Linked DNA regions of Methyloterricola oryzae. The protein of the gene in region 1 interacts with the protein of each later gene in a pairwise test. Links are inferred from orthologs where the notes say so. Each region holds a gene or a part of one and is shown on either strand. Other genes may lie near its edges.

What was found. Proteins that work in one complex are often made in the same cells at the same time.
Region 2: the proteins of ftsL (region 1) and ftsB interact in binary tests that used the Escherichia coli proteins (3 or more experiments, as listed by UniProt). The link is inferred for Methyloterricola oryzae from one-to-one orthologs.

Annotation. Positions count from the first base shown.
Region 1 is NZ_JYNS01000006.1:229,276-233,790, reverse strand. The notes cover bases 1,273-4,272. They hold ftsL (cell division protein FtsL), read left to right. Parts: upstream 1,273-2,643; coding sequence 2,644-2,901; downstream 2,902-4,272. Other genes in these bases: EK23_RS10745 (peptidoglycan D,D-transpeptidase FtsI family protein), read left to right, coding at 2,917-4,272; rsmH (16S rRNA (cytosine(1402)-N(4))-methyltransferase RsmH), read left to right, coding at 1,715-2,647; mraZ (division/cell wall cluster transcriptional repressor MraZ), read left to right, coding at 1,273-1,715. Outside these bases: parE (DNA topoisomerase IV subunit B), read right to left, coding at 1-777; EK23_RS10765 (hypothetical protein), read right to left, coding at 812-1,117; more of mraZ, read left to right, coding at 1,257-1,272; more of EK23_RS10745, read left to right, coding at 4,273-4,515. UniProt on the Escherichia coli protein: Essential cell division protein. May link together the upstream cell division proteins, which are predominantly cytoplasmic, with the downstream cell division proteins, which are predominantly periplasmic.
Region 2 is NZ_JYNS01000013.1:75,294-78,965, forward strand. What follows is about bases 731-3,422. They hold ftsB (cell division protein FtsB), read right to left. Parts: upstream 2,445-3,422; coding sequence 2,016-2,444; downstream 731-2,015. Other genes in these bases: truD (tRNA pseudouridine(13) synthase TruD), read right to left, coding at 731-849; ispF (2-C-methyl-D-erythritol 2,4-cyclodiphosphate synthase), read right to left, coding at 846-1,322; ispD (2-C-methyl-D-erythritol 4-phosphate cytidylyltransferase), read right to left, coding at 1,310-2,014; eno (phosphopyruvate hydratase), read right to left, coding at 2,463-3,422. Also shown: more of truD, read right to left, coding at 1-730; more of eno, read right to left, coding at 3,423-3,672. UniProt on the Escherichia coli protein: Essential cell division protein. May link together the upstream cell division proteins, which are predominantly cytoplasmic, with the downstream cell division proteins, which are predominantly periplasmic.

The sequences.
Region 1 (4,515 bases):
GACGTCCTGCGCCCAGACAAGGGCCCAGTCGGCGGCTTCGCCGCTGCCTTCCATGGAACCGGTGAAAGGTTCGGCGGGGGTGCATTCCACGTGGCCGATCTGATCCAGCAGGTATTCCGGCAGGCCGTTTTCGTAATGCCAGACGGTTTCCTCCCCGCTGGCTTCCTCGCGCAGGGTGATCTTGAGGCCCGGACACAGCACCGCCTTGGCGCGCAGCAGATGCTTGAGCCTGGAGACGGATACGCGCGGCGAATCGAAGTAACGGGGCTCCGGCCAGAAGCGCACCACACTGCCGGTGTCCCTCGGCCTGGTGCTGCCGATTTCCGTGAGTTCGGTGAGCTTGTCGCCCTGGGCGAAGCTCATGGCGTAGACCTTGCCGCCGCGGCGGATCTCCACCTCCAGGCGCGCCGAGAGCGCGTTTACTACCGACACGCCGACGCCATGCAGGCCGCCGGAGAAGCCGTAGCTCTTGTGGGAGAACTTGCCGCCGGCATGCAGCTTGGTGAGGATCACCTCCACGCCGGAAACGCCCTGCTCCGGGTGAATATCCACCGGCATGCCGCGGCCGTCGTCGCGCACCGTGACGCCGCCATCGGCCAGCAGGGTGACGTCGATCGTGCGGGCGAAGCCGGCAAGGGCCTCATCGACGCTGTTGTCCACCACCTCCTGGGCCAGGTGGTTGGGGCGGCTGGTGTCAGTGTACATGCCGGGCCGTTTGCGGACCGGGTCGAGGCCGCTGAGGACCTCAATGGCGGAAGCGTCGTATTGTTCGGTCATGGCGCCTGTGTGCGAGTCCTTCTGGCTTGAATCATCATCTGATTTCGCGATTCGGTATTTTACATGAGGGCCGGGTCTTCGCCCTTGCGTGGTTGATGGGGGTCTTGAGCTTCACCATTCGATAAAGAGGAACGGTCGCGCCGGGTAGGTGCCAAGAAATTTCCATCATGGCGTGCAACGCCACCTGCCGTTTCTGTGATGCCGGCATGTTCGCCATGGCCTTATCGGTAGGCATTTTGCGGCATCGTCTTGCCGGTTCCTGATGTGTTCCTGGCATGTTTTCAACCAATTGAAATTTAAATATAAAGCAGTAATGGCCGGCACTCGATTCAGTGTCCATCAGTTGTTTTCCGCTGCCCCTGAGGACGCTGATGAAATTGTCCCGGATTCCCCTTGACTTGCCTCAGGTTGGTTTCTATATTGAGGCCAAGTGGAGTTTAGTGGAAAAAAATGGAGATTAATGGGGAGCGGGGGCGGAGTTGTTTCGGGGCGTCAATTCGATCAATCTTGACGAAAAAGGCCGGCTGGCCATCCCAACTCGCTACCGAGCGGAGTTGCAGGAGTGCTGCGAGCGCCAATTGGTCCTGACCGTCGGGCTCGATCGTTGCCTCATGCTGTATCCCTTTCCCGAGTGGGAGGACATCGAGCGCAAGCTGGTGAAACTCCCCAGTCTCAACAAGCAAGCAAAGCGTTTACAGCGGCTCCTCATCGGCCATGCCACCGAGTGTGAGATGGACAGCCAGGGCCGCGTTCTCATCGCGGAACCGCTCCGAAAGTTTGCCAACTTGGACAAGCGCGTGGTGTTGACGGGCCAAGGAAACAAGTTCGAGATCTGGGACGAGGACGTGTGGAATCGCAGCCGCGACGAATGGTTGGAAGAGGAGGGAGTCGAAGACCTGGACGACCTGTCGCCCGAACTGGAATCCCTTTCTTTCTGATGAGTGTTGAAAAAGGCGCGCACGTGCCGGTGATGCTGGCGGAGGCGCTGGAAGGCCTGAACATTCAAGGCGATGGATTTTACGTGGACTGCACTTTCGGACGGGGCGGGCATTCTGCCGCAATTCTCGCACGACTCGGGCCGGCCGGGCGGCTGCTGGCTTTAGACAAGGACCCCGCCGCAGTGGCATGGGCCAAGGAACAGGGCTTGCTGGCCGACGAGCGATTCGCGGTGTGGCACGGCAGCTTTGCGGAACTGGTCCCGCAGATTGACAAGTTGGGGAAAACCGGCGATGTCGGCGGCATTTTGATGGATCTGGGCGTTTCCTCCCCGCAGTTGGACGAAGCCGAGCGTGGTTTCAGTTTCATGCGCGAGGGGCCCTTGGACATGCGCATGGATACCAGCCGCGGTCCAACGGCCGCCGAGTGGATCGATGCGGTGACGGAAAGCGAACTCGAGCGGGTCCTCAGGACCTATGGCGAGGAGCGGTTCGCCCGTCGTATTGCCCGTGCGATCCTGGCAGCTCGGCCCTTGACGAGCACCTCGGCCCTGGCCCGGGTGATCGAGCAGGCGGTTCCGACCCGGGAAAAGGGCAAACATCCGGCGACCCGCAGCTTTCAGGCGATACGCATTGCCTTGAACGGTGAGTTGGAGGCATTGGAGCAGGCTTTAGAGCAGGCCGTCAAGGTGCTGCGTCCAGGGGGCAGGCTGGTGGTGATCGCCTTTCATTCGCTGGAAGACCGTATCGTCAAGCGCTTCATGCGCGACCAGGAACGGGGCCGGCCGCTACCCGCCCATCTGCCCGTGCCTATCGAGCATCGGGCGCGACTGCGTCGGGTCGGCAAAAAGCGCCTGCCATCGGCCGACGAGGTTCAGGCCAATGTGCGCGCGCGCAGCGCCGTCATGCGGGTAGCCGAGCGGGTGGCGGCATGAGGAGCATCCTGGTGCTGCTGCTGATCGTGGTGGTTTCGGCCTTGGGCGTGGTTTACACCAAGTACCGGTCACGCATGTTGTTCGCTGAAATCCAGCGCCTGGAGCAGGAACTGGACGGCTATGAAGTGGAGCTTGGGCAGTTGCAGCTCGAGCAGAATACCTGGGCGGAACACAGCCGCATCGAGCGTCTGGCCCGCACCCGGTTGGGGATGGATTTGCCCCGCAGGGAATCGATCATTTATGTCAAACCTTAGTATTGGCAAGCTACCATGATGGTCATCAGTAATACCAGACGGATCGATGAAACGGACTACGCCGGTCGCTGGCGTTTCCTCTTGATTGCCATGATGTGCGCCATGCTGGTACTCGTGGGGCGCGCTATCAAACTGCAGGTGCTGGACCGCCAGTTCCTGATCCAGCAAGGTGACATGCGCCACGTCGGCGTGGTGCCGGTTCCGGCGCACCGCGGCCGCATCCTTGACCGCAACGGCGAATTGCTCGCCATCAGTTCCCCCGTCAAATCCGTTTGGGTCAATCCCAAGGAGTTCGAGGCGAGCGACCAGGATGTCAAAGCCTTGGGCGATGCGATCGGGATGAGCCCTAAGGAGATCCGGCGGCGCACGTCCAATTCCGGCCGCGGCTTCGTCTATCTGAAACGGCGCATGAGTCCGGAGATGGCTGACCAGGCTATCGCAATCGGCATTCCCGGTGTCTACGCGGAGCGGGAGTACCAGCGCTATTACCCCACAGGCGAAGTGGCGGCCCACATGCTGGGGTTCAACAATATCGACGACAGCGGTCAGGAAGGCATGGAACTGGCCTACAACGACTGGCTGAAGGGTGTGCCCGGCGCCAAGCGCATCATGCGTGACGGCAAGCGGCGCATCATCGAGGACGTGGAAGTGCTGCGCATGCCGTCGGCAGGCAAGGACCTCAAGCTGAGTATCGATCAGCGTCTGCAATACCTGGCCTACCGCGAGCTGAAGCGAACCGTGCTGCAGCACCGAGCGAAGTCGGGCACGCTGGTCCTTCTGGATTCGGAGAGCGGCGAGGTGCTGGCCATGGCCAATCAGCCGTCCTTCAATCCCAACAGCCGCGCCCGTATCAGCGGCAACGTCTCCCGCAACCGGGCCATTACCGATCTGTTCGAGCCCGGCTCCACCATCAAGCCGTTCGGCGTCGCCTGCGCCATGGAATTGGGCAAAATCGGGCCCGGCACGGTGTTCAACACCAGCCCGGGGCAGTTGCGCGTGGGCAGCAATGTGGTGAAGGACGTGCACAACTACGGCGTCCTGGATGTGGCCCACATTCTGCAAAAGTCCAGCAACGTGGGCATGACCAAGATCGCCCTGAACCTGCCGTCCGGCAAGCTTTGGGCTTTCTACAACAACCTGGGTTTCGGTCAGGGGCTGGAGACCGGTTTTCCCGGCGAGGCGAGCGGCCGGCTCTCCAACCACCAGAACTGGGGTCCGTTCCACCAGGCGACGCTGTCCTTCGGCTATGGTCTCTCAACTTCCGCGCTGCAACTGGCGAGGGCGTATTTGTCCTTGGCCAACGGTGGCGAAATACCGATGGTGGGCCTTTTGAAGCGGGAGAAGCCGCCTGAAGTCCACCGCATCATGTCGGCCAAGACCGCCAACAGCGTGAAAACCATGCTGGAGGCTGTGGTGACCCGCGAGGGAACCGCCATCAAGGCCGCCATCCCCGGATACCGCGTAGCCGGCAAGACCGGCACGGTCAAGAAAAGCGGCGCCCATGGCTATCAGCAGGGCGCTTACCTGTCGCTGTTCGCCGGCATGGCGCCAGCGAGCAAACCCAAATTGGTGATGATCGTGATGATCGACAATCCTACAGCGGGCGAATACTAC
Region 2 (3,672 bases), on another replicon or contig:
ATAATCCTGCAGGTTTTCGGCCACTTCGCTCTCCAGCGCTCCGGGAGTTTCGCTGGTCGGCAGTTCGCCCTTGCCCCAGAGCGGACCGCTGGGGTGGATCTCCCGGGCCTCGACACGGCGCTGGATGTCCTCGTTCAGGGCCTCGCGGAAGAAACTGTGCGAATCGCCGAACATGAACACATCGCCCGGCAGGGCCTTGTTCCAGTGGCCTTCCACGACCCGTCGGGCAAGGACGGAATTGAAGACATGGGAGCGCGCCGCCGACAGATAGATGCCGGCCAGGTTGCGGTCGCGCAGCTTGAGTTCGCCGGAAAACATCGCCAGGGCCTGCTCCAGGTTGCGCCCGCCGTGTCCGAAGCGCTGTGGCCCGAAGTAGTTGGGGACGCCGTCCGCCGCGACGCGTTGCAGCCGTTCCTCGATCATTTGGGGACTGCCGTCTAGGTCGCGCAGGACGATCTCGAAACGGTTGCCGCGCAGGGCGCCGGTCCTGAGCTTGCGGCTGTTGCGGCGCGTTTCCAGCACGCGCACGCGCTCCGATGCCAGGCCGGACCAGTCGATTTCCCGCTTGCCCGGCACCTGCACGCTGTACCACTGGATAGTGCGGGCATTGCGGTCTTTCATGCCGGCATAGCTCACCGCCTGGCGCGGGACTTCCGCATGGCGGGCGATCTGGCGGGCCAGGTGGTCGGTGTTCTCGCCGGTCTTTTCCACCCGCAGGAAAATGTGCTCGCCTTCGCCGCTGGGTTCAAAGCCCAGCAGTTCTTCCACGACGAAGTCCTCCGGCGTGGCCTTGAGGGCGCCCTTGGCGGCCGGTCCGCCCCAGGCGTGGGGCAGCAGGGGCAGGCTCACGGTTTTTCCAGGAGCACCGTCGCCAGGGAGGAGATGCCTTCGCCGCGGCCTTCGAAGCCCATGCCTTCGGTGGTGGTGGCTTTGACGTTCACCGCATCCAGTTCCACCCCAAGGTCACTGGCGATGATTTCGCGCATGGCGGGGATATGCGGCGCCATCTTGGGGGCCTGGGCGATGATGGTGAGGTCCACGTTCACCGGCCGGTAGCCCATGCCCTTGAGCTTGGCGCAGACGTCGCGCAGCAGGATGCGGCTGTCGATGCCCTTGAAGGATTGATCGGTGTCCGGGAAGTGCTTGCCGATATCGCCCAGGGCGGCGGCGCCCAGGAGCGCGTCGCACAGGGCGTGCAACGCCACGTCGCCATCGGAATGGGCGGCCATGGCCTTGGTGAAGGGGATGTGCACGCCCGCCATGACGATACCGTCGCCTTCCTTGAATTTGTGGGCGTCGTAGCCCTGGCCTATGCGAAACATTGCTGCTCCAGGTAAAAGGCGGCCAGGGGCAGATCCTCCGGCCGCGTGATCTTGATATTGTCGGGGCGGCCTTCCACGATGGCCGGGCGCTGGCCCTGCAGTTCCAGGGCGCTGGCCTCGTCGGTGACGGTCAGTCCGCGCCGGGCGGCGTCCTCCAGGGCAAAGCGCAGGGTGCCGTAGCGGAACATCTGCGGCGTCAGGGCGCGCCAGATATGGTTGCGGTTCACCGTGTCGACGATGACGCCGTATTCCACACCCTTCAGGGTGTCGGTGGAGGGCAGGGCGAGTATGCCGCCGACGGGGTGGTCCGCCAGTCGGTCCATGAGGCTTTCCACATCGCTAGGAGTGACGCACATGCGAGCGGCATCGTGCACCAGCACCCAGTCCTCCAAATGAGCCAGTTCCTCGAGCCGGACCAGGGCCGCCAGCACCGAATCCGCCCTTTCCTTGCCGCCGGGCGCGGTGACGATGCGGGCCTCATTGGCGCAGGGCAGGTCGGGCCAGTAGCCGTCCTCGGCGCCCAGGGCCACTGCGATGGCGGCGAAACGCTCCACCGCCAGCAGGCGCTCCAGGGTGTGCTGCAACACCGGCTTGCCGGCCACGGCCAGATATTGCTTGGGGATGACACCGCCCATGCGTTTGCCCACGCCGGCGGCGGGGACGACGCCCCAGTAGCGGATGCACGCCGTCATGCTAATCAGCCCTGGCCGGTGCGGGAGCAGCCGAAGGTTGCGCCTGCCGGTCGAACTCCTCCACCGGATCGGAAGGCGGTTTACGCGCCCGGCGACGTTTTGGAACCGGCGTGCCCTTGGGTGTCTCCTTGGCGGCGGGCGCCGGGCTGGGTGGCGGCTGATGCTCGATCACCTGCACAAAGAACTCGCCTTCCTTGATCATGCCCAGGTCCTGGCGGGCTCTTTCCTCGATGGCGTCGGTGCCCTGCTTGAGGTCCATCACCTCGGCCTCCAGGGCGGCGTTGCGTTCCTGCCGCCGCGTGCCTTCCCGGCGCAGTTCCTCGATGCGCTCGCCCAGGCGGTGCAGCTCCAGCACATTGCCGTCACCGAACCAGAGCCGGTATTGCAACAGCCCGATCAGGAGCAACAGGAAGACGATCAGCTTCTTCAAGCAGGTTCAGGCTAGGGGTCAGATGGCGCGTTTGAAGGCATTGCGCCCGGCGTAGACCGCGCGGCTGCCCAACTCTTCCTCGATCACCAGGAGGCGATTGTATTTGGCCACACGGTCGGAGCGGCTCAATGAACCGGTCTTGATCTGTCCGGCGCCCGTGGCCACCGCGAGGTCGGCGATGGTGCTGTCCTCGGTTTCGCCAGAGCGATGCGAGACGACCGCCGTGTAGCCGGCGGCCTGGGCCATGCGGATGGCTTCCAGGGTTTCGGTGAGGGTGCCGATCTGGTTGACCTTGATCAGGATGGAGTTGGCGATGCCCTTGTCGATGCCTTCCTTGAGAATCTTCGGGTTGGTGACGAACAGGTCGTCGCCCACCAGTTGGATGCGGGAGCCCAGCTTGTCCGAGAGCAGTTTCCAGCCGTCCCAGTCGCCCTCCGCCAGACCGTCCTCGATGCTGACGATGGGATATTTGTCCACCCAGGCGGCCAGGTAATCGATGAAACCGGCGGAATCGAACTTGCGGCTCTCGGAGGCCAGGTCGTACTGGCCGTCCTTGTAGAACTCGGAGCTGGCCACGTCCAGGCCCAGGTAGATGTCCTTGCCCGCCTGGTAGCCGGCCTTGGCGATGGCCTCCAGGATCACTTCGATGGCCTCCTCGTTGGAGGACAGGTTGGGGGCGAAGCCGCCCTCGTCGCCCACGGTGGTGGCCAGGCCGCGGTCGTGCAGCACTTTCTTCAGGTTATGGAACACCTCGGCGCCATAGCGCAGGGCCTCGCGGAAGCTGGGCGCGCCCACCGGCAGGATCATGAACTCTTGCAAGTCCACGCTGTTGTCGGCATGGGCGCCGCCGTTGATGATGTTCATCATCGGCACCGGCATGATGAACTCGCCCGTGGTGTTGAGTGCGGCGTACAAGGGCTTGCCGACGGATGCGGCGTGGGCGCGGGCGCTGGCCAGGGAAATGGCGAGCAGGGCGTTGGCGCCCAGGCGGCCCTTGTTGTCGGTGCCGTCCAATTCGATCATGCGAGCGTCCAACGCGGCCTGGTCGCCGGCATCCAGGCCGATTACGGCCTCGCGCAGGGTGGTATTGGCGTTCTCCACCGCCTTGAGCACGCCCTTGCCCAGATAACGCTGCTTGTCGCCGTCGCGCAATTCGATGGCCTCGCGGCTGCCGGTTGAGGCGCCGGAGGGCACCATGGCAGAGCCGAAGGAGCCGTCGGCCAGGACC